Regions from separate parts of the Phascolarctobacterium faecium genome, predicted to be linked through region 2. Evidence: riboswitches for the same ligand, from Rfam matches in the RefSeq annotation. Region 2 holds a riboswitch; each other region holds the start of a gene.
What was found. A riboswitch is a leader RNA that binds a small molecule or an ion and turns the genes downstream of it on or off. The one in region 2 is predicted to bind cobalamin.

Region 1: another riboswitch for cobalamin. It lies ahead of PFJ30894_RS04255 (methylmalonyl-CoA mutase family protein); the one in region 2 lies ahead of PFJ30894_RS01375 (TonB-dependent receptor).
Region 3: another riboswitch for cobalamin. It lies ahead of nikB (nickel ABC transporter permease); the one in region 2 lies ahead of PFJ30894_RS01375 (TonB-dependent receptor).
Region 4: another riboswitch for cobalamin. It lies ahead of PFJ30894_RS08745 (TonB-dependent receptor plug domain-containing protein); the one in region 2 lies ahead of PFJ30894_RS01375 (TonB-dependent receptor).

Annotation. Positions count from the first base shown of each region.
Region 1 covers NZ_AP019004.1:864,485-872,459, forward strand. Annotated here, with positions in the region: gene clpX (ATP-dependent protease ATP-binding subunit ClpX) at 1-590, shown strand, start outside; gene lon (endopeptidase La) at 720-3,041, shown strand; gene yihA (ribosome biogenesis GTP-binding protein YihA/YsxC) at 3,043-3,681, shown strand; gene PFJ30894_RS04250 (AbrB family transcriptional regulator) at 3,693-4,724, shown strand; cobalamin riboswitch at 4,853-5,028, shown strand; gene PFJ30894_RS04255 (methylmalonyl-CoA mutase family protein) at 5,510-7,699, shown strand; gene scpA (methylmalonyl-CoA mutase) at 7,702-7,975, shown strand, end outside.
Region 2 covers NZ_AP019004.1:287,811-295,785, forward strand. Annotated here, with positions in the region: gene PFJ30894_RS01345 (L-lactate permease) at 1-1,170, opposite strand, end outside; gene PFJ30894_RS01350 (Crp/Fnr family transcriptional regulator) at 1,551-1,976, shown strand; tRNA gene PFJ30894_RS01355 (tRNA-Gly) at 2,090-2,164, shown strand; gene PFJ30894_RS01360 (hypothetical protein) at 2,301-2,795, opposite strand; gene PFJ30894_RS01365 (hypothetical protein) at 2,788-2,985, opposite strand; gene PFJ30894_RS01370 (4Fe-4S binding protein) at 2,972-3,796, opposite strand; gene PFJ30894_RS01375 (TonB-dependent receptor) at 3,858-6,101, opposite strand; cobalamin riboswitch at 6,273-6,449, opposite strand; gene PFJ30894_RS01380 (MerR family transcriptional regulator) at 6,568-7,398, shown strand; gene PFJ30894_RS01385 (DUF554 domain-containing protein) at 7,571-7,975, shown strand, end outside.
Region 3 covers NZ_AP019004.1:878,563-886,537, reverse strand. Annotated here, with positions in the region: gene PFJ30894_RS04315 (S-layer homology domain-containing protein) at 1-533, opposite strand, end outside; gene PFJ30894_RS04310 (ABC transporter ATP-binding protein) at 700-1,773, opposite strand; gene PFJ30894_RS04305 (ABC transporter ATP-binding protein) at 1,709-2,500, opposite strand; gene PFJ30894_RS04300 (ABC transporter substrate-binding protein) at 2,525-4,102, opposite strand; gene nikC (nickel transporter permease) at 4,171-5,001, opposite strand; gene nikB (nickel ABC transporter permease) at 5,003-5,947, opposite strand; adenosylcobalamin (AdoCbl) riboswitch at 6,062-6,199, opposite strand; gene PFJ30894_RS04285 (MATE family efflux transporter) at 6,253-7,575, opposite strand; gene PFJ30894_RS04280 (M14 family metallopeptidase) at 7,763-7,975, shown strand, end outside.
Region 4 covers NZ_AP019004.1:1,794,774-1,802,748, forward strand. Annotated here, with positions in the region: gene PFJ30894_RS08745 (TonB-dependent receptor plug domain-containing protein) at 142-1,992, opposite strand; cobalamin riboswitch at 2,332-2,508, opposite strand; gene PFJ30894_RS08750 (hypothetical protein) at 2,628-3,179, opposite strand; gene PFJ30894_RS08755 (VWA domain-containing protein) at 3,199-5,151, opposite strand; gene PFJ30894_RS08760 (ATP-binding protein) at 5,152-6,195, opposite strand; gene PFJ30894_RS08765 (carbon-nitrogen hydrolase family protein) at 6,304-7,071, opposite strand; gene PFJ30894_RS08770 (TonB-dependent receptor plug domain-containing protein) at 7,139-7,975, opposite strand, start outside.

The sequences.
Region 1 (7,975 bases), 580 kb from region 2:
CAGTCGCCAGCGTTCCGCCGCAAGGAGGACGCAAACATCCGCATCAGGAGTTTATTCAGATCGATACTACTAATATTTTATTTATCTGTGGCGGTGCTTTTGCCGGACTTGAAAATATTATCGGTGCACGTATCGGCAAAAAGAATCTTGGTTTTGGTGCTGATATCAAAACAAAAGAAGAAGCAAAAGCTGATACGATCTTTAAAAAAGTTTTGCCTGAAGATTTAATGAAATTCGGTTTGATTCCTGAATTTGCAGGTCGTCTGCCTGTTGTTGTGACACTGGATTCTTTGGATAAAGACGCTTTGATCAAAATCCTGCAAGAGCCTAAAAATGCTTTGATTAAACAATATCAGCATTTCCTGGCTATGGATAATGTAGAACTGGAATTCGAAGACGGTGCTTTAGTGGCTATTGCAGAAGAAGCTCTTAAACGTAATGCCGGCGCCCGCGGTCTGCGTTCTATCATCGAAGAGGTAATGCGTAATGTGATGTATGAAGTGCCTTCACGTATCGACGTTGTAAAATGTGTAGTTACAGAAGCGGCAATCAGAGAACACATGGAACCGAAAATGGTGGTTGCTAGTTAAGCAATTAAAAAAAGAAGGGGAAGGGGCATAGCCTTTTCCCCTTTTTATGTTAAAATAAAGTTGAGTAATGAAAATGCTTTAAAAATATCGTTTGCTGCAGTTAATACTGTTGGCAAAGGAGGGTAATATATGGAAACAAAACCACGTTTAATGCCGTTGCTTCCTTTAAGAGGAATGCTGGTATTTCCAGGTATGATTATAAATCTTGATGTAGGCAGGGAGCGTTCCATTCATGCAGTAGAAGCTGCGATGACTTCCGATAAGCAGATACTTCTGGTATCACAGAAGGAAGCCGTAACGATGGAACCCGGGCAGAAGGATTTATTTAAATATGGTGTCATAGCGGAAATCAAACAATTATTGAAATTGCCAAGTGGAGCTTTGCGGATACTTGTAGAAGGATTAGCCCGAGCCAAAGTAGAAACTATTATCGAAGCTCCGGCTGTCGATACATATTTCCAGGCTAATGCACTGCCGATGGATTCTGTTGTCAGTGAAGATAATGAAGTGGAAGCGCTGCGCAGGATGCTGATTGAAACGTTTGAGCAATGGATTATTGCCAGCAAAAAAGTTAACAGTGAAGTGCTGCTGACCTTTAAGGACCAAACTGACCCAGGACGGGTTGCGGATATGATTGCCGGTTATCTGTCGATAAATATCGAAGAAAAAGAGCAGCTGTTAGAAGCGGTTGATGTTAAAGAACGTATGAATAAACTCTATACGTATTTATGCAAAGAACTGGAAATTGCCGGTCTGGAAAAAAATATTTCACAGCAGGTGCGTAAACAGATAGAACAGAACCAAAAAGAATATTATCTGCGTGAACAGATGAAAGCCATTAATAAAGAACTTGGCGAAGGTGATGAACGTCAGGCCGAAATAGACGAATATAAGAAGCAGATGTCAGAGCTTGATCTGCCGGCTGAAGTTGTTGAAAAAATCAATAAAGAACTTGACCGTCTTTATAAAATGCCGCCGATGATGGCTGAAAGCGCCGTAATCCGCAATTATATCGATGTGCTTTTAAGTTTGCCCTGGGGTAAGTTTACAGAAGATAATTTTGACCTTGAAGTGGCTGCTAAAGTACTGGATAAAGACCATTACGGTTTGGAAAAAGTAAAAGAACGTATTTTAGAGTATTTGGCAGTACGTGCTTTGACCAAACAAAGTAAGGGACCGATTTTATGTTTAGTCGGACCTCCTGGTGTGGGTAAAACTTCTCTGGCACATTCGGTTGCCAGAGCGATCGAGCGTAAATTTACCCGTGTTTCTTTAGGTGGCGTTCGTGATGAAGCAGAAATCCGCGGTCATCGTCGTACATATATCGGCGCAATGCCAGGCAGGATTATTCATGGTATGCAAACCAGCGGTTGCATGAATCCTGTTTTTCTTCTGGATGAGATTGATAAAATGGCTTCTGATTTTCGGGGGGATCCGGCTTCGGCTCTGCTGGAGGTATTAGACCCGGAACAAAACAACACTTTCAGTGACCATTATATTGAATTCCCTTTTGATTTGTCACATGTTTTCTGGATTGTAACGGCTAATACGGTAGAAACTATCCCTCCTGCTCTATTAGACAGGATGGAAGTGATTCAACTTACCAGTTACACTGAGGACGAGAAAGTGAAAATCGGCGAATTGCATTTATTGCCGAAGGAACGTCAGGCACATGGCTTGACTGCAAAAACTTTGAATATTACAGAAACAGCTCTGCGTCATGTTATACGCGAATATACACGTGAGGCCGGTGTACGTAATTTAGAACGGAAAATAGCGGCGATCTGCCGTAAAACAGCACATCGTATTGTGACGAAACAGGTAAAAAGTGCTAAAGTTACCGAAAAAAATCTGACTAAATATTTAGGACCGGTTATTTTTCTGGAAAGCGATCTGACTGCCAAGGCAGAAATAGGTATCTGCACAGGTTTGGCCTGGACCAGTGTTGGAGGTGAATTACTGAAGGTAGAAGTACTGGCTACTAACGGTAAAGGAGGTCTGGTATTGACTGGGCAGTTGGGTGATGTTATGAAAGAATCTGCTCAGGCCGGTTATACTTATATTCGTTCTCGGGCTAAAGAGCTGCATTTGGATGAAAAGTTTTATGAAACTACTGATATCCACATTCATTTACCGGAAGGCGCAATCCCAAAAGATGGTCCTTCCGCCGGCATTACTATGGTGACGGCTATGGTTTCAGCACTGACTAAACGTTGCATAAAAGCGGGTATTGCCATGACTGGAGAGATCACTCTTTCTGGCAAAGTGCTTCCGGTAGGAGGAATTAAAGAAAAAATGCTGGCGGCGCATCGTTATGGTGTAAAAACCATTCTGCTTCCAGAACAGAATATGCAGGATCTGGAAGAACTTCCTGTCAATGTGCGTGCGGCAATAAAATTCATTCCTGTTAATCATATGGATCAAGTGTTGAAATTAGCTTTGGAGGAGTAAGATGAATAAAGGAACCTGGGATATTATTCATGCCCAATATATCACATCTGCTGTCAGAGCAGACCAATATCCGACACCACCGTTAATAGAGGCTGCTTTTATAGGGCGTTCTAATGTTGGCAAATCATCACTGATCAATTCGCTCTGCAGACGTAACGGCTTGGCAAGAGTGAGCTCGACTCCAGGCAAAACACAGACTATAAATTTTTATGGTTTGCAGGCTAAACGCACTACTGAAGGGCAGGAAGAACGTGCTGATTTTTATTTAGTAGATTTACCAGGTTATGGTTTTGCCAAAACAGCTAAAACGAACAAAGATAAATGGTCAGGATTTATCAGTAAATATCTTTCCGGATCTGATAATCTAGGACTGGTCTGTCAGCTTATTGATATCAGGCATAAGCCTTTGGACAGCGATATTGAAAGCTATCACTGGTTACTGGACTGTGGACTGCAGGTTCAGGTTATTTTGACCAAAGCAGATAAATTGTCGAAAAATGCAGCGATGGCTCAAAAAGCATTATTCAAACGGGAGCTGGGACTGGATGACAGCCGTATTATGACCTATTCTGTAACTCAGAATACAATGCGCAGTGAATTGATAGGGCGGATCATGACGGCACTGGAAGGGCATTATTAAGCGAGGGAAATATGTTGAATCGTTTGCTGCTGTTTGTTATGGCAGCCTGTTTAGGAACGTTATTTTTAAAAATGGAATTGCCTATACCATATCTTTTAGGCGGCATTTTTGCTGCAGTAGCCTGTAAGATAGCTGGTTCGCCTGTTACCTGGCCTAAGAATTGGCGTGAATTGGGTTTGCTTGTAGCTGGGTATGGTATTGGCCGTAATTTTACAGCTGATACATGGGAGAAAATGACGCATCAGACCTTTGGGGTACTGGAAGCCACGCTGATAGCTGTAGCTGTTGCTGTTTTAATTGCCTGGTGGACAGCGAGACATACTTCGGCTAATCTGATCAGTTGTGTGATGGGCATTATGCCTGGCGGGCTGACGCAAATGATGCTGATGTCGGAGGATGATCCAAGGGCTGACGCAAATGTTGTTGTCGTTATGCAGACTCTGAGGCTGGTAGGCGTTATTGTAGCAGTACCATTTCTGGTAATCCATGGTTTAGGTGCTCAGGTTATGCAAAACAATGCTATTGTTCAGACAACAGACGGTACGCATTGGCTTATTCTTGTCCCATTGTCGTTTTTAGGCGCTTTTGTTGCGACTAAGTTAAAGGTGCCAACACCGCGTTTGCTGGGGCCGATTCTGGCAACAGCGGCAGGGTCGTATTTTTGGGGAAGTTTACAGCCTGTGCCTGGTTTGCTTATGATGCTGGCACAGGTAAGTATTGGATTATACATGGGCGTAATGCTGGATCCCAAAAAACTTTCGGCTACTAAGGAATTGATGCCTTATATTTTTAGTGGTATCGTTTTGATGATTGGTGTCAGTGTTGTTGTTGCCTGGTCCCTGTCAGAACGGTATGGGTTTTCTTTAGTAACCGCTTTTTTAGCAATGGCTCCCGGCGGAATTGCGGAAATGTGTCTGGCTGGAATGAGTATGGGAGAAGATGTTTCAATCATTCTTACTTACCAATTAGTACGGTTATTGTTTTTGAATATCTGCGTTCCTTTGGGAATCACTATGTATTTTAAAAATAAAAGTCTTGATTAGCAGTATCGTAGCTTACTGAATAAAATAGTAAGCTACGATACTGTTTTATTTGCGAAAAATAATATATGAAAAAATATATTAAAAGACTTGACAAAAGAAATAGTAATAAATATAATTAAGCTAACAAATGAATATTGTAAGCTAAAGGTGCTCTACAGAGCTTAATAGAGAAGTCGGTGCAATTCCGACGCGGTCCCGCCGCTGTAACGAGGAGTAAACTTCAAATGCCACTGGTAGTAATACTGGGAAGGTGAAGTGAGCTATGAATCGGAGTCAGAAGAACTGCCTTAGCTACATCGCTGATTGACCTGCGAGAGACGGGGAGGAGATGCTGCAGAGTTCGTATTTTAGGTAAATACGAAGTGCGAATCTTTTGCTATGAATTTCTGACCGTTTTTCTTAATATTATTTTAAGAAAACGGTTTTCTGTTTTTCTGTGCTTTTGTAAGCGCGTTGAGGTCGAAGTGTGATGGCTAGACCTCGAAAATAAGGTCAGCCATCAGTGTATATATTTATTTGTGACAGGTCTGGACAACCTGCCGGGTTTATTGCCATTCTCAAATTCTCTTTGTGCAAGAACCTTCTTCTCAATTGCCTGCGTAGGGGTGCGCGGCAAGAGCAACCATCACATTTTTTGTGATGGTTGCTTTTTTTGATAAGGGGCTTATAGAGGCAGTTTCGGTAGGAGATTCTCGAACCATTCTGCGATACATAAGTAAGCAAAGTACAGGAGGTGAACATTTACTACCCCGGCACAGAAAATAATTAATGAAAGGATGCCGTATATGGAACAAGATAAAAACCTTACAGCAGAGATTCAGCAGGAAGAAACTTTAGTGGGAACTATCCCTCCGGTTACTTTCGATGAATTTACGCCGCCGTCCTATGAGGAGTGGAAGCAAGAAGTAGTGACTGCTCTTAAAGGCGGTTCTTTTGAAAAGAGTATGTTCACTAAAACTTATGAGGGTATCACCCTGAATCCTATTTATAGATTAGAGGATCAGGAGAAGATTACTCACAATAAAACCTATCCCGGCATGGAAAGCAACCTGCGCGGTGCTAATGCAGGAGGTTATATCCATAAAGTATGGACTATTGCTCAGGAGTGTGATGGAAAAACTCCTGCCGAAGCCAATGAAATGGTTAAATACGAGCTGTTGAAAGGAACTACCGCTGCTAGTGTCGTTTTAGATACTGCGACACGCAAAGGCTATGATCCTGATAAGGCAGAAGTAAAAGATGTTGCTGATATAGGCGTATCTTTGGCTACTGTAGCTGACGTGGAAAAACTGCTGGATGGTGTTGATCTGGAAAAATTCGAAATCGATATTTATGCCGGCGCTTCCAACATCGCTCTTTTGGCTGCTGTAATCACTGTCTGCGAGAAAAAAGGTCTGGCCCTCGAAAAATTACATGGCGCTATTACTGTCGATCCGATTGGCGAACTTGCTTTGGACGGCGAATTAGTTCGTCCGCTGGACGAATATTATGACGAAATGGCACATAGCATTGCCTGGGCTAAAAAAAATGCTCCGCAGCTTAAAACAGTAGTTGTCAATACCGATGTTTATCATAATGGCGGTGCTAACGACATTCAGGAAGTAGCGTATGCTATGAATGCAGCTGTAACTTATATGCGCGCTATGGAACGCCGTGGTATTGATGTCAATACCTTCTGTCGCCACCTGCGTTTTCATTTCAGTATCGGAGCTAATTTCTTTATGGAAATTGCTAAACTGCGCAGTCTGAAAATGGTTTGGGCGCAAATCGTTAAAAATTGCGGTGGGGATGAAGAAGCACAAAAGATCAATCTTTATGTCAGCACTTCTACCTTCTGCCAGACGAAATACGATCCTTATGTAAATCTGCTGCGTGCGGCAACACAATCCTTCTCTGCGGTTGTTGGCGGTATGGACGGCATGTATGTCAAACCTTTCGATCATTGCATTCGTCCCAGTGATGTATTTTCCCGCCGTATTGCCCGTAATATCCAGATCATGGAACAGCATGAATTCAACTTTATTCAGCCGATCGATCCTTCCGGCGGCAGCTGGTATATTGAACCGCTGACAGAAGAATTTACGGAAAAAACCTGGGCTAAGTTCCAGGAAATCGAAAGCCACGGCGGCTTACTGGCAGCGCTTGAAAGCGGCAAAGTACAGGCAGCGGTTAAAGCTATTTTAGAAGAACGTTTTAAAAATCTTGCTACCAGAAAAGATCGTGCAGTCGGCAATAACATGTACCCGAACATGACTGAAGAACTTTTGGAAGTGCCTGAAGTTGATTTCGCAGGAATCCTTAAAGCACGCAAAACTGATTTGGAAGTCAACGTAAAAGTACGCGACAATGCTTATGTAGAAGCTGTACTCAGCGACCTTGGCAAACGTGATGCCAGTGAGTTGGGTTCTTTGATCGCTGATGCTGAAAAAGCATTATTGGCTGGAGCAACTATGGGTGAAATTTCAGCAGCTCTTACCGGCAGTGCTAATGGCGAAAAGGTTGAAGCTATTGCTCCGCATCGCTGGACTGAACGCTATGAAGAACTGCGTATGCGTACGGAAAATTTTGTTGATAAAACCGGTGCAAACGTTAAAATTTTCCTGGCCAATATGGGACCGATCCCGCAGCATAAAGCACGTGCCGATTTTGTTACCTCTTTCATGCAGGTGGCTGCCTTTGAGGTTGTGACAAATAATGGCTTCCTCACTGTCGAAGAAGCTGTTAAAGCAGCGCTTGAGTCCGGTGCCGATGCAGCCATCGTCTGCTCGACTGACGCTACTTATCCGGAACTGGCCCCAGCAGTTACGAAAGGCATCAAAGCTGTAAATCCGGAAATGAAGGTATTCCTGGCAGGTGCTCCCAGCGCAGAACTGAAAGAAATCTGTGATGCTGCAGGTATGGATGATTACATCAGCGTCAAATCCAATTGCTATGAAACCTTGCTCCGTATGCAAAAAGAAAGGGGGATGTTCTGATAATGTCCAGAATTCCTGATTTTAGTCAAATTCCCTTTCAGCAGGCACCCGCACAAGGCGCCGCCGAGTTTGCTGCCTGGAAGGAAAAATTAAAAACTGAAACCGGTAAATCCTTTGAAGAAAATTTTTACCGTACAATGGAACAAATCAACGTAGCTCCTTTATATGATGTGAATGCCTATAAAGACTGCGAACATCTGCATTATATGGCAGGTATCCCGCCATTTTTGCGTGGACCTTATTCAACGATGTATGTAACCAAACCCTGGACAGTAC
Region 2 (7,975 bases):
TTGCGTCATATGGCGTGCAAGTAATGTAATCTGTCCTGTATCCAGCATAAGATTTACCATTGCCCCTCCTAAAAATAAGGTGATCAACGAGGGCAGTCCTCTTTTAGAAGCAATAATAAAATCTGCTGTAAAGGTACTGGTTTTCTTTATCGCAAAAAAATAACACAGTAAAGCCGTAATCAAAATATATGTACCAGGAGTATTGATCAAATTAATACTGACAGGTGCATATCCCCATAACGACAATTTAAATACAGTTTTAGCCATAATAGCTTTCAACGGATAAGAAAATATTATTACGATAATAGAACCAACGATCAATGGTAAGAAAGCTTTAAACGCTAACTTTTTAGAAATAATCTCCTTATCATTGGAAGTATTGCTGTAAGTCGCACCTTTTTTACTGTACAGCCATAAAAATAAAAAACTTAATGTTGCCGCAGCAATCAAAGTCAAAATATATAATCGAGGAAATATCTGAGTAAACAGAATAACAGCAGACATATTTGCTGCTATAGTTAAACAGGCTATATTGCGGTTATCACTGTTTTTTAAATCAAAATCAAGAATCTTAAAAAAACCTACTACAGAAACAATTATCATCGGCAGTGTCAATAAACCCATAGTCTGGACGATTCCTTCAATAGGTAATTTTGTAACGCTGCTGGCAATTGTAGCAGCAATAAACAAACTTACGAACGCTATACTCCAGGAAAAATAAACCAAATAGCCAACAGCCGCACGAAAACCGTCAATACCCTGTCTGACCAGTCCTGGTATCGTAACAGGGTAAGTGGCAAACCCATTGAAGGCTCCTAAATAACCTCCTACTACTGAACATAATGTCACAGCTTTTCCCGTTTTACTTGGCAAAACCTGATCTAAGGTATTCAACAGCATATTCAAAGCACCTGTACTTCTAAAACATTGTCCAAAAATCTGTCCCGTCCACAAAACAAGAAATCCATTCCAAATGGTTATATTCCCCCATACAGACGCGGTCAACGTTTTTTGTACTGGCATATGAAAAAATACAACAACTGCAAAGATTTCCAAAAGCCATACATAAAGGCTCAAACGTAAAGCATTCATCTTAAAAACTAAAAAGCCCAGCAGTAAAATAACAAATGGTAGTAATGCTACTATAGTTTGCAAAAACTCATTATCCATATAAAGAACCTCCTTCCATTTTGCTTATATTAACTGTCCTCCTTTCTGATTTCAGTATAATCAATTGTTTATAAAAATTCTGTCATTAACATTACATACTGTTTGTAGCCTATGCTACAAATTTATTATCTGCTCCAAAACATATAGAATTATATTTTTCTCAATGTTATAGTTAATATAAGGACAGAAAGGAGGCGATTCTTATGAAAAAATTCCAATCTACCTGTCAAAATTGTACCAATAAGTTTTGTACAAAGCTTTCTACCGAAGTCAGAGAGGAAATATTCAAAAACAGAATATAGTTTAATTTAAATGCCAAAGAAGAACAACTCTTTTATTTTAATAATAAACAGATTCTTATCATCGAATCAGGCAGTTTCATGACAATTCGTCAAAATAATCAAGGTAAACAAATTGGTGTTGATATTTTAAGGCCCGGCGATTTGTTAGGAATTTTAAACTTTAACGCAGAATCTCCTCAAGATCATATTTTAATCCTGCCATTGACAGATGTTTCAGGCTGTCTGGTTTCAAAAACTATTTTTGATACTTTAATCCAAAAACATTTGTCTCTCAACATAATCATTATCCATCATTTATCTTCCCGTTTTTACCGTATCATCAATCATTTGACCAATCTCGTTTTTGATACCAGTAAAGAACGTATTGAATATTCGTTAAAACTGGCGCACCACAACTTAGGCAATTTTTATCTGACACACGAACAGATTGCTTTATTATCAGGTTTAAACAGGGTCACCGTTTCCAAAACTATTAAAGATGTCAGCTATGACTTTGATAAATGATGACAAAGTTGCTTTTAATATAACTATGTCAATAATCAGCTTTATTAAAACAACCCCAGAACCTTCACAGTTGCAATGGTTCTGGGGTTGTGCTATAATATTTTAGTAATCATGCGGGTGTAGCTCAGTGGTAGAGCAGCGGCTTCCCAAGCCGCGTGTCGCGAGTTCGAATCTCGTCTCCCGCTCCATAAAATATTTTGCCGCAGAACTTAGTTCTGTGGCTTTTTTATTTCTTTGAGTACACTTATAATTTTTCTAAATAAAAAATAAGCTTACCATTACAGCAAACTTTTACTCTGTCAATGATATGTTAGTAAAACACTGTCACTGATATCTGGAATTTACGATCTTCAAATTTATTACAGAATAAAGCTCGTCCTGATTCCAAATTTTTATTTTACCTTCCTGCACATTTCTTCTATAAATATTTTTTGAAGGTACAGCGATTTCTAAATTTATTGGCACTGTATTTTTACTGCGTTTTACTAAAACATCTTCAGATTTTAACTTTTTCCAAATCCCTTTTTTAGAGCCTTGTGAAATTATAGCATCCACGCCTTCTGTTTCACAACGCAGTTTCAAGGTATCGTCCTCCGTCTGACAACGCAAAGCAACGGAAAAAACATTCGGCTCCAGCCAGTATTTAAGCAGACCCATTTTCCCTACGTCAACAGTATATTCAACACTTTTATTTTTATTCAAAACTATTTTTTTAAAGCTCCTGTCGCCTTCATTCTGCATTTTGAAACTGCTGAGTAAGATCATTACCATAACAGCAGCCAACACCAGAAGTATTTTTTTCCCAAGCTGTTTATTCATACCTGGCCCGCCTTTTTTCAGCTATCTTCTTAGAAAAAATTTTAACAGATAAAATAACGACAGCCGCCGCTCCCGGCAAACAGCTTAACTGGCAGCTGCCACAAATACCGGTGCAGCCAAAGGTGCTGCCCCAAGAAGAAATCGGTATACCCATAGCTGCACAAAAAGTAATTACTTTATTCCTCATCATCTTTCCTCCCGTATCTGATCGCCTTTTCCGGACATTTACTGATACAGACCCCACACAGGATACAATTATGTACGCAATTCACAGCTTTCCGCTCTTCTATCACCATCGCTTCCATAGGACAGGCAAGGCTGCAGCTTTTACAGCCAATACATTTTTGGCGGTCTATAATCAACCGATAAACGAATGGCAGCCTGCTGCTGAAAGAATACAACAAATTCTGTACCGCTCCTACAGGACACAAAAAATTGCAAAATCCGCGGCCGCCTTTAGTAAAGATACCAAACAGACCTGCCCACAAAAACAACGTCAGAATCATACTGGAGCTCAAAGAAATAAAATACCCAAAAACGAAATAGTTAACAAACAAATCAAATAGAAAGAAATTGCAATATGCACATGCCAGCAGACTATCAAAAAATGGCAATATCACAAACCCGGCCAGCATGCCATAACGAAACGGAACGATCTCGGTATAAGTACGCCAGCTTATCTGCAGCCTTGATGGTATGACTTTGCTTAAATACTCGGTAAAAGCTCCGGCAGGACATAATCTGCCGCAAAATACAGGACCAAAAAACAAAGTAACTATCAGCAAGATCACGATACAAGCAATAAAAGGAAGCGACATCAGCAGCAACTTTCCATCCAGTAAATGCTCTGTCTGAATGCGAAAACAAAGGCTATGAATGGTCAGCTGCTGCCACTTGCCCGTAAAAGCAAAAAATATTATTTTTTGAAATAGCGCAAAAGGAGCATAGAATAAAATAAAACCTAAAAAATACCCCAAAAGCCGCTGATATTTAAACCCCATTTTTATCTCCACTTCCATGAATTTTCAGGACAGGGAAAATCCCTGCCCTGATTTTATTTACTTAAAAGCTATAACGCAGGCCTACGTTATATGTCCTGCCGGAAGTTGCTTCGCTGGCATAAAATTCTTTATCAAACAGGTTGTTAATACCGAATTGTAAAATCGTACCTTTAGCAATTTCATAATTAAAGGCAGTATTAACGATAAAATACGCGTCTTCCGCCCCATACTCTCCTGTCACATCATCAGGAGCCTGACGAGCGCTCACATACTGACAATCCAGTATAGCGTTGAACTTATCCTTATTATAATTGACGCCGGCATGCAGCAGATGTTTAGGAATGCCATAGTCTGCGCTGTCAGCATCTTTCAGGTTAGTTCCCACCACCGCATTTTGTTTCACTTTCCCCTGCTGCCAGGCATAATTAAAATATGTGCCCCAGTTATCGTTAAATTTATGGTCGACCGTAAATTCTACACCGCGGCGTTTTTCCGTACCGTAGTTTTCATATTTTTTATATTCTGCTGTTGTTGTTCCAGGCTGATAATGGGTCGTATAAAGGATTTTATCATCTGTTTTCACCTGATATAAAGAGATCCCCAGATTAGTCTGCCGCGACAATTTCTTCTTCATGCCAATCTCAAAAGTATTTGAGGTCTCCGGATCAAGATCAGGATTAGCCACTACACCGCCCATACTGCCACCGCCGTCACGATAGACCTGATACAAAGGCGGCGGATTAAAAGAATGTCCATAAGAAACATAGTAATTAGTCTTTTCATCAGCTTTATAATCAAATGCTATTTTCGGGCTGAATTCACTATAACTGACTTCATCATAGTCCAAAGAACGTGTTAAAGCACCGGTATTTTTATCATAATATCTGCTTTTACCGTCCATTTTTGTAAAATGATCATAACGTACGCCTAAATACATCGTCATCGGATCGCTGATCTGATATTCATCCTGCACAAATAAAGCTATGTTCCGCGCTTTACCGCCATGGTTTTCATAAACACCGTTATCGCCAAGTCCGCTGATAACAGAATCATGATCGCGCCAGTTGCTAAGATATTTACGCAGCTGATCAAAGCTCTCCTGTTTAAAACTGCCTCCTACTAGAATAGAATGTTTGCCTACATTATCCCACGCTTTTTGTACATCAAAATTATAGGTTTCACCGGGATAGAAAGAATCAGTACCGGCACCGTTCCAGTCTATAGATTTTGGACTGCTGGAACTGCTATAGCCATTACTTTTCATATCCATGTACCCAAAGTTGGCACTGAATTTATTTTTATTGTCATTATATGACAATGTATGTAAATCGGATTCTTTCCGCCCGTCATAACCAAGATATGTTCCAATGCTTGGCTTCACTATCTGTCCATTACCAACATCAACACTGCCACTAAATACGGGCTTACCGTCTTTATAAATTGTCGTCCACGGATTTTGGTAGCGATACTCACTTTCCGTATGGATAAAAGTATATTTTAAAGATCTGTCTTCATCAAAATCATATTTCACATTAGCGGAAATGTTTTCATTTTCCCAAACCTTTTCTCCGCGTCCGCCTAAAACATATTTGCCGTTACTGAGCTGCGGCAATTCGTGGTCAGGCTTAATCCCTCCACTGCCTTTGGAAGCGCTACCAGTATAATAATAACCCCTATATCCATCTGATTTTCTGTTTTCATAACCTACGCCGAAAGATAATTTTTTATTCACTCTTGCATCTGCGTATAAAGCTTTTTTCCAGGTATTATTACTGCCATAGCTGACTACAGCATTTACACTGGCTCCTTTTTTTTCAGGATTATCCTTAGTGATAATATTGACAACCGCGCCCACAGCCCTACCGCCATATAAAGAAGAGCCTGCTCCCCTTACAACTTCAATTCTGGCTATTTTTTCCACAGGTACCATTTCCCATTCCATACCGTTATTATAAGTAGTATTCATCGGAAGCCCATCCAGCAAAACCAAAATATCACTGGAGCTGAAGCCCCTGATCTGAATCCCTCCCTGTGCTGCTTGGTTCATATAGACGCCCGGCAGAGTCTGCAGAGCTTCAGGTACAGAATTAATATTTCTTTCTTCTATATCCTGTGAGGTGACAACACTGACGCTGGAAGGTACCTCCTGTAGTTCTTTCATAGTTCTGGTTGCTGTAACAACCATCTGATCCAGATTAAATTGCTGCAGCCCCTCTTCGGCGTATACTACTGTGCCCCCCCAAATGACATTGCCAGTTATAAGTACTGTCATCAGTATACTTTTACCCATACCCTTTTTCAACATACTCAACTCCCTTTCCTATTTTTTGTATATTACTAAAATATTTTATGCATTAACCTAATAGATATATGCATAATAACTTTTATTAGAATCAGAAAATACCCTGTGCATAAGACGCACAGGGTATTAAATAGCTAGATAAAAGCTGTTCCATTACCAAACTGTCTCACGCAGCAGTAAATTAATCATCAGGCAGTTCTTCTGACTCAATTTCATCGCTCCTCCAAGCCTTCCCGGATAACTCCAGTGACATAAATATGGATTTGCTCACTTTTACAGCGACGGGATCGTGTGGGCTTTACACCCAGCTTCTCTATTAAGACCTGCGTCACCTGATAACATCATTATTCACTTTTTATATTTTATGATATTATATTCTATTTTATATTAATAATTATATGTTATAATATCATATATGATATATTACTATGTATAGCTACTAGACAGTCAATAGGGAGATAATTATTTTATGAAAGAACCAATTGATAATTATTTTACAACAGGTGAGTTAGCCAAGCTTTGCAAAATACCTCGAAAAACTTTGCTTTATTACGACAGTTTAGGTCTTATAACGCCTGAAGTTATTGAAGAAAATGGTTATCGTTATTACAAACGCACTCAATTATTTGCACTAGAATTGATTTTGACGATGCGTAAACTGGATATTCCTTTAGCAGAAATCAAAACTTATTTATCTAACAAATCCTATACTAATTACAGAAATATTATGTCTGATCGTGAAATATTTCTTGAAAAATTACTCAAAAAGATAATTAAAACAAAAAATGAACTGCATCATTCCCTCCTTATTCTTAACCAATTGGAAAACATTAAATTTAATGATGTACTAACAGTTCGAACAGACAATGAATTTTTATATTTAAGTAAACCAGTCTCTCCCAAAATGAACTTTAAAGACAGAACAAAAATATCCGCCAGTCTGTTTATAAATCTTGCTGAACATATTCCCCTTAACAATCATACTTTTGGTTATGTTGTAGATAAAAATTCACTTTTAGATCAAAAAAAACCTCGTCATATCAAATATTATTTCTGTCCTGTTTTCACTAAAACCGATTATCCGAAATGTTCCATAAAATCAAAAGGAACTTACCTTACCCTTTATTTCAAAGGTATCTACATGAACAATTATGACAAGTATATCAACACTCTGTCAGAATACTGCAAGCATAATATGCTCGTTCCTATATCCGATATTTATATCACATCAATAAAAAACTTTTGGCTTACTGATGAAATCAGCGAATATATTTACAAAATAGAAGTACAAATAAAATAAACCGTTTTCTAATCTAGAAAACGGTTTATTTTATTACTTGTGAAAATATAATTTCTCTAATATTACCAGATATTTTTCTATTTAGATACTTCTTAAAAATACCCCCTATACGATTTGCATTGTTGCAAACGAAATGTTATAATGATGCGATTTTTTGCAAGGAGGTAAAAAAATGTCTATTGGAATCATCGTCAATTCAGCCTGCGTACTTATCGGCGGCCTGCTCGGCAGTTTTTTCGGAAGACTGCTGCCAGTCAAAATGCGTGAATCGCTTTATGGGTTATTCGGTTACTGCTCCATCATCATCGGCATCATTCTGCTGCAAAATATAAAATCTATGCCGGCAGTTACATTAGCTCTGATCTTGGGTACTATCATCGGCGAAGCACTTCGAATCGAAGACCAGATCAATTTCGCTTCGCTTAGGCTTAAAACACTTATCGAACGTATCACCAATACTGCGGCAGCAGATAATGATGCTTATATCAGCCGTTTCGTCGGCCTGCTGATGCTGTTCTGTACCGGCAGTACAGGAATTCTCGGCGCGATTGGTGAAGGCGTAAATGGCGACAGCACT
Region 3 (7,975 bases), 590 kb from region 2:
GCTTGATTGAGTTTGGTATCTTCATCACCGGAATCATTAGCAAGATTCTGGTCATTTTGAATACGGGCCGTATAAGTCCAGTCTTCATTTACACTGCCATTTACAAATAAACGAGTGCGCAGACGATTTTTTGCAACACTGCCTTTGTCTTTCTTAAAATCTCCGTCACGCCCTGCATATTCATAACGGATTTGTCCTGTAATCTTCACATTATCCGCTTTTTTCTCTAAAGCTGCTACGCGTACTCCCAAGCTGTCCAGTTCATCGGCAAATTCTACAGCCAGGCGGTCAACATTAGCGCCTTTAGCCATAGCTTTTGCTACAATTTGTGCCATTTCATAACGTGTCATCAGACGTTCGCCGCCAAAATTACCATCGCCATAACCATCAATAATTCCGGCTGCCGCCAGTCTGTTAACGGCATCATAAGCCCAATGCCCGGCCGGAACATCAGAAAAAGGATTAGCGGCATACACTGAAGCAGTCACTCCCAGCACCATTGCCATAGCAAGCACCAAAGTTTTTTTCATCATAATCAACTCCTAAAAAATATATATGCTAAGCACACTTTTACCGATTTTATATTTTTAAAAGCGTACTTATTTGGCTGTGTTTAAATATGAATAAATAAGTATTTATTCATCAAAAAATATTTTTATATTGCAGCACCCATTAAGACTGCTGCAATATACTAAAAAATTATTTAACAAAATGACAGGCTGCAAAATGACCTTTCTTAATTTCTTGCAATTGTGGTTTTTCGCTTCTGCAAATTTCCTGGCAATACTCGCAGCGGCTCTGAAATGGGCACCCCAGCGGCAAAGCCAATGGACTCGGAATATCGCCTTCTAACGGCTGAATTTTTTCTCCAGGTTTGAAATCCACTTTAAAGATAGATTTTATCAAAGCTTTAGTATAAGGATGGACACCATTAACAGACAAACGACCTTTTTCCAATAATTCTACTACATTACCAAGATACATGACCGCGACCTGATGGCTCATCAAATCAACCAGACCAATATCATGACAGACAAAAAGATATGTAATATCTTTTTCCCGCTGCAGCCGTACCAGCAATTCACAAATTTTTTCCTGTACAGAAACATCCAGCGCTGAAGTGGCTTCATCGCAGACAATAATCTGCGGTTCCAGAGAAAGTGCCCTGGCTATACCCAAACGCTGACGCTGACCTCCGCTCATACTATGAGGAAAACGGTCTTTGAATTCCACTGGCAGCTCCACCATTTGTAATAACTCTGCAGCTTTTGCGTCAACTTCAGAATTTTTCAGTAACCCAAAATTCAATAAAGGCTCACATAAAATATCTTTTACCCGCATTTTCGGATTAAAAGCCGCTGTAGGATCCTGAAAAACCATTTGTATTTTTCGGCGGTTCTGGCGAAGCGCTTCTCCCTCCAATTTCAAAATGTTCTGTCCTTCAAATATTACTTCGCCCTCTGTCGCCGGATGGATCTGTAAAATAGTTCTGACCAAAGTACTTTTGCCGCAGCCGCTTTCACCAATAATGCCAAGAGTCTGTCCCTTGTAAGCATTTAAATTTACTTTATCACAGGCAGTGAGAACCTTGCCGCCATCTACCTGAAACTTTTTCGTCAGATTTTTTACTTCCAATACTATTTCTGGCGGTAATGCAACTCCATCACGGTCGCAGTTACAGTTCTCATGCGGGTGTAATTTTACGTTCTCAGGCATAATAACGCTTACCTCCCACAACCGGAACAGCCGCCAGCAGTTCCTTAGTATATTCATGCTGTGGATCGCCGATAATCTCTTCCCGCAGTCCGCTCTCCACAACCATACCATTCTGCATCACAACGATTTTATTTGACATATACGAAGCTACACCCAAATTATGAGTAACTATGATCACCGCGGCATTGTATTCGTCACGAACATCAACGATCTGCCTGATGATCTGCGCCTGCGTTGTGACATCAAGCGCGCTTGTAGGCTCATCAGCCAAAAGCAGTTTCGGGCTGAAGGTCATCGCCAAAGCTATACCTACACGCTGGCGCATCCCCCCTGATAATTCGAACGGATAACTGCGCATTACATTGTCAGGATTGGGCATCCTTACATCATCAAGCATCTTAATAGCCAGATCATAAGCTTCCCGTCTGGAAATCTGCGGCGCATGAGTCAGAATATAATCAATAAACTGTTCGCCGATACGGCGAATAGGGTTGATCATATTACCGCTGTCCTGAAAAATCATAGAAATCTCAGTCCCACACATTTCACGCCATTGCTGCGGCGTATTATCCAGCAGGTTTCTGCCGTCAAAAATGATATTGCCGCCGCTTACATGTCCATTACCCGGCAAACAGCCCATAATAGCACGTATCACCGTTGTTTTACCGCTGCCGCTCTCGCCAACGATAGATAAAATCTCACCCTTTTTCAATTCTATATTGGCACCAGTTACGGTAGCCTTGCTGCCGTAACTGATATCCAAATCTGTAACTTTTAAAAGCATTACAGTGTCCCTTCTTCCCACAGATTATTTCTGGGCAGGCTTGATCTCCTTCGTCAGCCAGTAATAATCACACGGTAAAATTTCTGCATTGGCAATAGAATTATTACTGATCATATTTGTCTGCGGATAACCAAAAATAATCGTTGCCGCATCATCAAGAATAATTTTCTGCATATCGATTACTAATTGACGACGTTTCGCCGGGTCAAATTCTACTGCCAGCTTATCGCTCAGAGCATCATAGGCAGGATTGCTGTAACCGCTGCCGTTCTGCGGATTATTACCGTTAACATTTGTTTTCCAGTACTGATTGATAAAGACCTCGGGGTCGCCTGCCTGCAGAGTAAGAATATTGGAAATCAGCAAGTCATATTCACCTCGCACACCAATCCCGTCCAAAACATTGTAATCAACATTTTTCAGGTTAACCTTGATACCAACCTTTTTAGCATCGGACTGGGTAGCTTCAGCAAACAAAGGCAATTCTGCGCGACCGCTGTAGAAAATAAAGTCCATCTCCAGATTTTTACCTTCTTTATCAACATAGCCATCGCCATTGGTATCTTTCCAGCCAGCCTCTTCCAACAGTTTCTTAGCACGTTCTACATTATAGGTATTAGGATCTTTTAACTGATCAAATCCATAATCGACAGAAGGCGGCATCAACGGTCCGCCAGAAGTAAATGTGTCCTTCAGTAAAACCTTACAGTAGGTTTCACGGTCCAAAGATGACAGCAACGCTTCTCGAACACGTTTATCATACATCGGCTTGCCTTCCTTAACGTTAATACGTGCCAATACGTCACGCAGGGAAGCAATAGCACTGATATTGTACTTATCTTTGTTGCTGAACAACGACATGTCGCCTGGAGCAATATTGATTGCCATATCAATCTCACCGGACTGCAGGGCCATAGCGCGTGTATTGGGATCATCAATAGTCGGGATCTCAACATGCTTAAACGGTACTTCGCCATCCCAGTAATTAGGATTAGCATCCATAACAGCTTTAGCTTTACTGTACGTATTGACCATATATGGACCGGTACAGATAGGCCCTTGCTTAGCATAATCACGGTCAGTTACACTGGTGTCAATAATAATAAAAAGCGGATCACCAAGCATTCCCGGTAATGTAGCAACAGGAGTGTGAGTTTTGATCATCAACGTCTGCCCGTCAGCACTGATATTGTCATATTCAAACATTGCTCTGGCACGGGCGGCTTTTTCAAAAGTACGTTCAATAGATTTTTTTACAGCCTCTGCAGTTACTTTGTTACCGTTTGAAAATTTTGCTTTATCATTGATTTTAAAAGTCCAGGTAAGCTTATCGTCACTGACCTGCCAATTTTCTGCCAGCCACGGAGTAGAATTCATTTTTTCATCAAATTTTACCAGACATTCACCTAAGCCGTAACGCATAACAATCCAGCCAAAGTAGTTATCTGTTGGTTCCAGACTGTCGGCAAAATTAGTAACGCCAAATTTCAAAGTGTCTTTGGCTGCCGCAGCTTTTTTGTCATCGCCGCCACAACCGGCTGAAGCAAATGCCATCAAGCCTATCATTGCAACAGCTGCTGTAAATTTAATAGTTTTTTTCATCATACATCTCCCTTTCAAATCCTTTTTATTTTATTGACTGTATATAAAACTTTATTCAACAGCTGAACTTAATCTTCCTGACGCGGGTCAAGCACATCACGCAAACTGTCGCCCCATAGGTTAAAGACTACTACCGTCAGAAAAATAGCCAGACCGGGAAAAAACATCAGCCAGGGAGCCGTCTGCAGCTGCTGACGGCCTTCATTTAGCATCAATCCCCATTCAGGAGCCGGCGGCTGCGAACCGAAACCTAAAAATGAAAGCCCTGCCAGTTCCATCATCATAGCGCCGATATCCGAAGCTGCTGTAATAATCATTAACGGTAAAATATTAGGCACGATATGTTTCCACAAAATATGTGTCGGTTTACCGCCGTTGACAACTGCCGCTTCGACAAAATCACGTTTTTTTATCTTTAATACCATACTGCGTGCCAAACGAGCGTATTTAGTCCAGGTAACGATAGTCAAAGCGATAATCGCATTGATCAGACTGCCGCCCATGATACCGGCAATAGCAATGGCCAGTATCATCCCGGGAAAGGAAATCATCATATCAGAAATACGCATAATAACCGTATCTACCTTACCGCCAAAATAACCGGCCAGAACACCCAGCAAAGTGCCTACTGCAAAAATGACCGCTACCAACAGCAAAACACTGCTCAGAGAATAGCTGGCACCATACAAAACCCGACTGAAATTATCTCGCCCCAGCTTATCAGTTCCAAAAAGATGTTCACTCGAAGGCGGCAGATAAGCATTTTTCATCGTAGCTTCCAACGGATCATAAGGAGCTAGCAACGGCGCCGCTAACGCAATCCCTATCAAAAGCAGCACCAAAAAACTGGAAAAGGCAAAAGCACGATTATTCTTTAATCCGTTAATAAGATTCTCCATGCTATCTACCTTCCTTTCGCAGGCGCGGATCAAGCCGGTTATAAGAAATATCAACAACTAGATTGATGACCATATACATAAGGGCGATCCATAAAACAATCCCCTGTACAAGCTGAAAGTCACGATAAATAATTGACTGGACCGCTAAATAACCAAGTCCCGGCCAGGAAAAAACGATCTCTACTACTGCCGCACCACCCAGCAGGTTGCCGAATGACAGCCCCAGCAATGTGATCAAAGGCAGCATCGCATTCGGCAATACTTCCCGCCAAAGGATATAGCTTTCACTCATGCCTCTTGCCCTAGCACCGACAACGTAATCCTGATTGAGTTCTTCCAAAACCGTCGTCCTTACCTGACGTGTATATTTGGCTGCCATAACTATACCCAACGTCGTAGCTGGCAAAATCAGAGTCTCCAGACTTACTCTGCCACCGACAATTGGCAGCCAGCCTAATTTTAAACCAAAAATCCACAATAGCATCAGCCCCATCCAAAAATTAGGGATTGAGACACCAAAAAAAGTCAGACCTCTCACAGCATAATCAAAAACACTGTTGCGTTTGACAGCAGAATAAATACCCAAAGGCAGTGAAAACACCAACATAAAAAGTGTAGAAGCCAGCGCTAATATCAATGTCGCCGGCAGTGACTGCATCAATTCTTCAACAACAGGTTTTTTAACCATATAGGAAAACCCAAAATCACCCTGTACCGCTCTTCCTAACCAATCTAAATATTGAAAAATAAAAGGCTTATCCAAACCCAATTCATGTCTCAGCGCATCAATCTCAACCTGACTGACAACAATATCCTCATTACCGGCAATCATTTGCCTGACCGGATCACCTGGCGACAGCATAACTAAAGCAAATGTTACAAAGCTGATACCCAAAAGCACCAATACGATTTGCCCGATCCTGCCCCAAATCTGTTTGTTTTTCAAAGCTTCCCATCTCCTTACAAAAAAATCTCCTGCAGCCATGAACCACGGATGCAGGAGATCATAAAATATTGTTTAAACAGGCAAGACTGCCTATTTAAGTCAAATTTCAGGAACTAGCTGCTGATCCGTCACCCGCGGATATGGCAAAAATCAAAGGCTGCGATCTGACTTACGCAATATGCGCTTACAGTGGCGTGACCGTGCCGGATTTACACCGGACTTCCCTAATTCAACCTTGAGGCACCTTTGATAAAATTATTAAGTTGTATTAATATTAGCACAAACCATATACTTAGTAAACACTTTTATTTAATCTTATAAATCTTTTCTCCAAGCTTTCTCAATGAATAAAATAATATTAAAGACTGAATCCCAACAAATATTAAAAACGATATCCATAAGCCATCATTGCCAAGTAAAGGTACTAACAGTCTCTCCACAGGCCAAAATACAGCTAAAGCAATCAGCATCATATTTCTTATAGGAACCGTATAAGTAGCACCTGTAAACATTCCATAAAGAGCTAGGCCTATGCCAGCTATCAAAGGATAAATAAGAACATAATATTTGTAAGTTTCTGCTAACACAGCTACTTCCTCTAAGTCTGTAAAGCAATTTATTAAAAATGTACTGCCAAATGTAAATCCAAGCATTAACAGAAACACCAACACAAACAACCATTTATAGGTCATTTTTAAAATCTGCCAAAATAATGCCCTGTTTTTCTGTCCCAGAGCCCTTCCTGAAAAAACAGAAGCACCATTAGCCATACCGTCGACCAAGAACGACATGATATCTTTCAGCTGAAACAGTACGGCATTCGCTGCCAGCACTACAGTTCCTAATGCAGCACCGGCAGCAGCAATAATATTGTTAACTGTCAGCAGGCAAGCCGTACGAATCATTAAATTAGTATTGACCAAAAGTATTTTCGTTAGCTCCTCAGGCTCTATAACGGTTTTATAATCAAAATTTTTATAATCAAAGTTACCATAAAGATACATTAGCCAACAGCCTGCGGCAGCGCCATAAAGCTGACTTAAAAGTGTAGCCCAGGCTACTCCTTCAATATCAAAATGTAATACAAATACAAACAATACACTAAGTATCATATTCAGGACATTGCTTGAAACCTGCATAAATACAGAAGCACGTACTTTTGTCTGCCCCATCAGCCATCCTAACGACACATAATTGAACAGTACCAGCGGTGCTCCCCAAATCAAAATTTCATAGTAAGCCGAACAGAGTTCTGCTACATCCGAAGCCGGAGCAACCAATGACAGATAAGCCGTCAAAATAGGTTTCTGCAAAATTATGCAGCTGCAGCTTACTATCACAGCAATGAACAACGGTCTTAAAAAAGCCAGTAACCCTTCTTCTCTGGAATCAGAACCCAAAGCTTGAGCGGCATATCCAGAGGTACTGACACGCAGAAAACCAAAAAACCAGTAAATATTATTGAAAAGAATTGCACCTAAGGCTACAGCCGCTATATACTTAGGATCAGGAAGCTGTCCCATTACAGCAGTATTAACCGCTCCCATCAGCGGCTGTGTCATCGTTGAAAGCATAAAGGGTATTGTAATTCCCAAATATTCCCTGTCTGTCAAAACATTTGTACACACTGATATATTTCCTTCCGTCGAGATCCTCTAGTATTTTAGTTATCATTCTAAAATGTTTTTGAGTTTAATTGATAATAGGTATTGTATGAACATACTATCATATGTTATACTGATTAGCAAGAATAAAATTAAAATAATCGTATCAAAACTTACAAAATAAAACTTGATAAGCAAAGGAGTTATAAAAATGTCAGATACTATGGATATTTGCGGTTTAAAAGCAGAACGAGGGCAGAAACTGCAAACTTACATTCCTGTCCTTGACTCTAATACAAAAATACCTATCACTATCATCAACGGTCAAAATGATGGTCCTACTCTTTTAATAACAGCCGGCATCCATGGTGGCGAATATCCTGGTATCGCAGCGGCAATAGAAATATCTCAGGCTATAGAACCA
Region 4 (7,975 bases), 950 kb from region 2:
TATTTCTGTATTTATTTTCAAGAAATAAGTACTGGATTTTCTGCTGCATCGTTTTATCTACATTTTTTATATTAGTGGTTTTAAAATATTTTATTTATAGTTATAATAGGCAGCACAGTGTGCCGCCTATTAATTTTAGTTTTAGAAAGAATAATTGTAGGTTAGTGTCCAATTGAATGGTAATCCATAATTTTCATAATCGTTCACGACATCTTTTTTATCTAAAATATTATAGAAATTTAATGCTACAGAATTATTCTTATCTGCACTGTATTGTAATGTAGCATTCATTATATTTCTATTTGGAAGAGCATAATATCTATTACCACTAGAAGTAACTTCATGATAATAGCTATCATTCCTGTCTCCTAAGAAAAGATAGTTTAATCCTGCATTAAACTTATTCTTCTGATATCCAATTCCTGCCACAAATTGAAGTCTTGCATTGTCCTGTACCCATTCACCAGAATCATTTATTTCTGGATTAGAATAGGTAACACCAAGATTATATCGCCAATTATCGCCAACTAATTTTGTATATTCAACTTCAATGCCTGTATTCCGAAAATCGCCTTTATTAATTTGTATTTCAGCCTTAGTATTCGTACCTATACCTAATTCTTCTTCGCTTGCCCATCCAAATTTATTACTGATATCCATATTAAACACGGCAAGTTTTAAAGAACTCGAATTAGTTATCTTTTTCATTCCAGTTTCATACGTCCAACCTTCTTGAGGCTTTAACCCACGTGATTTTTTCAAGTTGTGTGCATCTTTATCTGTCGTATAGAATTGGCTGTTCATTGCAGGCATAATAAATGATTTACCTATATTTGTATACCAAGTCAAATTTTCATTAAATTTATATAATGTTTGTAATTGTGGCAAAAATACATTTTGGTCTGTATCAAAATCATTGATGGCTTCCCCACGCAATCCCAAAGTAGCACTAAATTTAGGTGCAAATTGGTGAGTATAAGACGTATAAAGTCCTAAACTTGTTCTATCAGACTTTTGAAAAGTATATTTATAATTTTGATAAAAATCACGTTTAATTGCAATACCCGCAATTAAGCTATCTTTATCTCCATTAAAAGACCAACCCTTCTGAGTATCTGATGTTATATTGAACATTTTATAAGATCCACCAGATACTGAAAATTCTTTTTCATTACTCTTTTTTTGATTTGAAGTAAACCAGCGGCTATTAAAAGAAAATACAGATTTTAATTTGTTACTTGTATCATCATAAACTAAACTAGCTGTGTCACGATTATCGTCATATTTATATGATGTTCCTAGCTTATCAGCAGCTGCTTTAGAACGAGTTATCTGAAATCTATTAAGATCTGATTTTGAATGGTTATAATTTAACGTCAAATTCTTCCCTATATTACCTGTAATAAAAATACTTTCTTTTCTGGATTTTCCTAAAGTATTATAATTATTTTTTTTGCTTCCTGATGAGCTTGCATATTCTCCATAAGGAAATTTACGGGTTTGAGGATTAACTTCATCATAATAATCTTTATCATAATAAACTGAAAAATATTCATTTTGATGGCCAACTGACCATTTATCTGTATAATTACCAATAGTTCCGGATATTGTTGTTTTTGCAGAACCAGAAGCTTTTTTTGTTATTATATTAATTACCCCACCCATAGCTTCGGCCCCATACAAAGTTGCATTAGAGCCACGAACAATTTCTATTTTCTCTATGCTGTCCAGTGGAATATTGGATATCGCATTATAATTTAACAAATTCATCGGAGCACCATTTACTAATACCAATGTGCCTTTATCCAAACCACGAATTTTTGTTCTACTAGCTGAGCCACCATATTCTTGCCCATTAGGACCATATGACATTCCATTAAACCCAATTTGTTGGGCTAAAAGAGTATCAACATTTACTGCACCGCTCTTTTTAATTTCTTCTGAAGAAATTACTGTTACAGCAGCTGGTGTATCTAAATCACGCGTTTCCATTCTCTGCGCTGTTACTACCATAGGATCTAACGTAAATGCTTGACTTGGTTCTTCAGCATGTACTACAGTGCCCCCCCCAGATGACATTGCCAGTTACAAGCGCTACCATCAATGCACTCTTACTCGTACCTTTTTTCAACATACTCAACTTCCCTTCACAACTTTTTTATATTATTGAAATAAAGACGTTTCCTGTACCCTTTCTTTATGGCCGCACAGTACTTGGCCTTTAATTGCAATAAACAAATAAAAAATACCTCTCACCTAAGGCAAAAGGTATTAAACGACTTAATTATAAAAACAAAAGAAGCCGACACATTACCTAACTGTCTCACGCAGTAGTAAAGTAATCATCAGGCAGTTCTTCTGACTTAAGTTCATAGCTTATCCAAGCCTTCCCAGATATTTCCAGTGGCATTAGTTTGGACTCGCTCACTTTTACAGCGACGGGATCGTGTAGGAATTACACCCAACTTATCTATTAAGACATACGTCACCTGACAATAAGTATTTAGTTATGATACTAGATTATATATGAGATTAAGTATTATTTCAAGTTGATGCACCAATTATTTTTCTTATTAATTTTATATTTAGTTTTTTTGATATTTCATATCATTAATAGGATTTATATTTTAATTTTCGGATGTATTATTCACTGCTTGCAAACAAATTTCCAGCATCGCCTCTGCAAACGTTTTCTCTGGCACAGGGATAAGTTCTCCGTTATTTATTTTAGTTTCAAGCTTCGTTCCTTTGCTGCCATAAACGTCCATTTGTTTTACACCATAGGTTTTATCTGCCACATTAAATTGCATCAGCATTTCACAATACTGAACTTTTTCTTTTTTCGCCAGTTTTTCTGCATAGGTTTTATTCATTTTTTTTAGTAATTCTTTGTCTGTAAAAACAGTTTTCACAATAACATTAACTAAATCTTTGTTTACAACCCCGTTTTTTTCTTCTGGGAAATACAGTGAATCCATGTCATATGCATAAACGCCCATAGTGTTTTCTAAAACAATTGACCAACGTGCTGCTTCTATTTCCTCAGCCGTAGGCTTGGGCATCATGCTAATTTCCCAATTGATAGGTGGTGCTTCATCATTCTTTTCTGCAGCACTGGCTGAAACCGCCAATAAGCACATCATGCAAATTGTCAGCAGCATTATTAACTTTTTCATCATATTACCTCTTACCTCCTGTTTAAACATCTAAATTACGTACTATTCTTAAAATCTGTTCCTGAGATAAACTGCGAAGGCTATAATAAGTTGCTCCCATTGCTTTGGCAACAGCTTTGGCCACACCCAGTTTAATAAAATCTGTTTCAGTATCGATAACAACGGAGGTAATTTTAGCCTTCCGAATTTTTTCAGCCATTTTTAAGGCACTCTCTACCGGATCACCACTGTTTTCTTCTATGGCATTAGCTCTGCCATCAGTTACTAAAATCAGAATCGGTTCTAACTCGCTGTCTTTTTTATTCAACATTCCCAAAGTTACCAACGCAGTTGATAAACCGTCTGCTAAAGGAGTTTTGCCGCCAGTAGGCATTTCTGCCAAACACTTTTGTGCAAGATCAACGCTGCGTGTTATAGGCAGCAATAATTCAGCCTTTTGCCTGCGAAAAGCAACCATACCAACACGATCACGTTTCTGATATGCTTCCTGCAGCATATAGAAAATAGCGCCTTTTACGGCCCGCATCCGTTCACGAGCTCCCATTGACCCACTGGCATCAACTGCAAATAAAAATGTATTGCCAATACGTTTTTCGCGTAATTTTTGCCGTAAATCTTCACTCTTAATATTCAGGGCGCAACCGTTATCTTCACGCAGACGCTGAAACGGCGCCGCAGCCCTGATTGTAGCATCAAAAGCCAAATCTTCCACTTTTATTTTCGGCATTTCAGCCCTAACATAACGCCCTTGTTTAAGATCTGTTTTAGTCGTGCTGCGTTTGCCACTGCCACGCCGGACATTGCGATCTTTGCCTAAATCCAGAACCATTTTAGGAAGCTTAAAATTTTTATCAATATCTGCAATCTGTTCTTCCGGTGCTAACTGATTTTTGTCATTGTCAGGACTCTGCTCTTCTTTTTCTTTATCGTCATCCTGATTCTCATCATCGTCACTGTTATCTTCCTCATCACCATCGTCTTCATTATCATCAAGCGGTGGTAGCGCCAACGGTGACTCCTTTGAGTCTTCATCATTATCCTCGTTTTCATCTTGATTCTGCTGTTCATTCTCATCAGGCTGTTCTTCTTCCTGCTGCTCCGGATTTTCCTGTTGTTGTTCTGGTGGCTTCCGCATACGATGCGGCAGCACAAACATGGCAGCTTCTTCCACATCCTTAGGTAAAACATAATTTCTTTCCGCTAAAGCAGCTATAGCTTTAGCGGCTTCCAAAAGATAAATTTCCGCTCTATGACCGGCACAAAAAGCCTGTGCGCACATTTGTGCCGCCAGCTGCATCATGGCTTCTGATACTTCAATTTCTTCTACAATGCTCCTTGCCAAAGCAATCTTTGCCGCTAATTTTTCTGTTTCATTAAAATACCTGTTTCTGAAGCTTTGTATATCAAAGCCACAGGCAAGAGAACGTCTAATTATTTCTGTACGTATTACCACATCTTTCTCACTTTGGGCATCAACATACATACCAAACCTATCTAATATATGACCTGGCAGAACTCCTTCTTCGGGGTTCATTGTTCCAATAACAGTATACGATACAGAATGAGTAAAAGAAATGCCATCACGCTCAACCTGATTGATACCAGAAGCGTTAGCATCCAAAACTGCAGTCAGCAATTCCTGCCGCAATAAATTTGCTTCATCAATATACAAAATATTACCTGTAGCTCTGCTTAATATCCCAGGCAAAAATCTGCGTTCGCCTTTACTAACAGCATATTCAATATCGATACTACCAAAAAGCATATCTTCCGTAGCATTAAGCGGCAAATCCACTATCTTCTGTGTGCCAATAATCTCTTTAGCAGCGCGTACCAAGGTGGATTTAGCAGTCCCTTTTTCACCGCCAATCAAAAGGCCACCTGCCTTTTGATTTACTAAAGCGATCTGCAGAGCTTTTTTTAACTGCTCCTGCCCAACTACTGCCACAAAAGGATAAATAGCATTAGTCAGCATTTATAACGCTCCTTTAGCCCCAGAGGACAAAATACTTTCAACCTTATCCCAATCCAATTGTCCTTCTTCAAAAGGACGACGACGCATACGATGCGGCAATACTAATTTGGCAGCATTTTTTACGTCTTCCAGTTCCACTTCTTTGCGTCCATTAAAAGCCGCCAGTGTCAAAGCTGTTTTAATTACAGTAATATCGGCGCGATGCCCGTCAACACCAAGTTCTACAGCTAATTTAGCAACAGTTTCCAAAAGTTCCTCGTTGATATCTACCTGAGGTAACAAACTGCTGGCTTGTGTAATTTTTGCAGCCAGCTCTTCCTGATCATGCTGATAACCGGCAATAAAAGTATCGGCATCCTGCTCATAAGCCAAACGACGTTTAATTACCTCAACACGCTGCGCGGGATCATGCTCACCTGTAACAACTACTGACAAGCCAAAACGATCCAAAAGCTGCGGGCGGATATCACCCTCTTCAGGATTCATTGTACCAACCAAAACAAAACGAGCCGGATGAGAATATGAAACGCCTTCACGCTCAACTGTATTGATTCCCATTGCTGCAGCATCCAACAATACATCTACAACATGGTCATCAAGCAAATTTATTTCATCCACATACAAAATATTACGATTGGCTTGAGCTAAAATACCTGCCTCAAATTTTTTCTCGCCATGCTTAATCGCATGTTCAATATCCAAAGTACCAACAACGCGATCTTCAGTCGCGCTTACAGGCAACTCGACCACACGCATTTTTATGGTATCGGCAACTAATTTATTATCCTCAGTATATTTAGATGCACAATCTTCGCATAACAGATTGGGATCTGCCGGATCACAATGAAATTTACATCCATGTACTGCTTCCATAGCCGGCAGTAATTCGGCCAAAGCACGTACTGCTGTTGACTTGGCAGTACCTTTTTCACCTTTTATTAAAACACCGCCTAATGACGGGTTTATTACATTTAATATTAAGGACATTTTCATATCATCCTGTCCTACAATAGCTGTAAATGGGTATACTGACATTCTTTTCACTATAACTCCTCCTAAAAGCACAATAATAGTAAGAAATATCCATAAGAATTTCATTACAATTAAATTACTATATCATATTAAGCTATATACCAAGTATATAGTCAAATTTTAAATAAAAATAACTTCAAATTTTTTTGATATAACTATTCCTGTAACTTCATCCCACTCGAATAATAAAACTGCCTGTTTCCCATTATAACTAAATTTTACTTTGCCATGCTCTATAACGACGCTTTGCCCAATAGTCATATCCATCCATTCAGTTTTTCCGGTTTGATTGCAAACCAGCACTGGTAATCCTGTAACAGAGGAACATTTTTCCCATGCTCCTAACGGATTGCCACAAACTTCCGTTGGAGGCCACGCTGCTATATCAATAATTATCTGTGCGCCTTTTTTCTGCATCTTTTTAGCATGTTCACTGTACCATGCATCTGCACATACAAGCACTCCAACTTTAATATTCAAACAATCGATAGGTTTTAGTACATCTGCAGTTCTCGCCCAAGCCTCAGCACCGATACCATGAGAAATAATTTTTCTATGTCTGCCGCATATTTCTCCACTTGGTTCAAATACAATACAAGAATTAAAATTACAGTTCAATTCGCTATCGTATTCACCACACCCCAAAAACAAAAATAAACCATAGTCTTTAACTAATGATAATAAGAAACTTAATTTAGAAGACGGTTGTTTATCTACTTTTGTTTCTGGCTCTAATTTATAAAAGTAATACCCCTGCACTGCTGTTTCCGGAGTAATTACCCAATTAGCTCCTTTTTCAGCAGCAATTCGAACTGCTTTTTCCAATAGTTCTATATTTTTCTGCTCAGGACCATTGCTAAGTTCTAAATGACATAATGCTACTTTCATAAAAACTCCTTCAAATTATATATGAACCGAAGCTTATGCTCCAGTCCATATATTTGCGTTTCATTATTTAAAATGCGTATTCCATACCGATAAGGAAAGAGCGTCCTGGCATAGGAAAAGAATACTTGCCATTAGAAACACCACCCGTTTCAGCATAAGAAGCATTAGTTAAATTATATGCTTTGGCATAAATTTTATAATCTTTTTGAACTTTATATTGCAAAGAAAGATCTAAAGTCAAATACTTAGAATCTACATATTTACTTTTATCAGCACCACTAGCTCCACGTCCATATAATTCTGCATCCCATTTATCTTTATTAAAGCTTATGCCTATTTTATACTGATTAGGTGATACATTAGTATTGCGTTTAAATCCATTTCCATCCTTATTATCTTCCTCAACTTTTACATAGGTATAACTGCCATTTATTGAAAACTCATCCGTTAACTTATGTTTGACATTAAACTCCATACCACGTTTTTTCTGTTTAGCAACATTAGCAACTGTCCAATCACTTAAAAAATTATTTGGATCTAAAGCTGCCCAGTTTATTGCATCATCAAGTTCACTGTAAAATGCATTGATCCCCAATTGTATTTTATCGTTAAGTTTTGTATCATAGCCAATAGTCCAAACTTCACCAGTTTCAGGTTTTAATTTGGCATTACCTATCATCGCGCCTGACACCCCAGGGATTGATGGCGAATAATAGAATAAATCATTAGCCTGTGGCGCATTAAAAATTTGCCCCCAAGAAAGATATGCATGACTGTCTTCACTAAATTTTTTATTTACTGCTACACTTGCCGTAGTTTTATTTCCAAAAAAATTATGTTTATCATACCGAAGCCCCGCATTTAAAAGCCAAGAATCGGCAAAATCCCAGCTATCCTGTACATA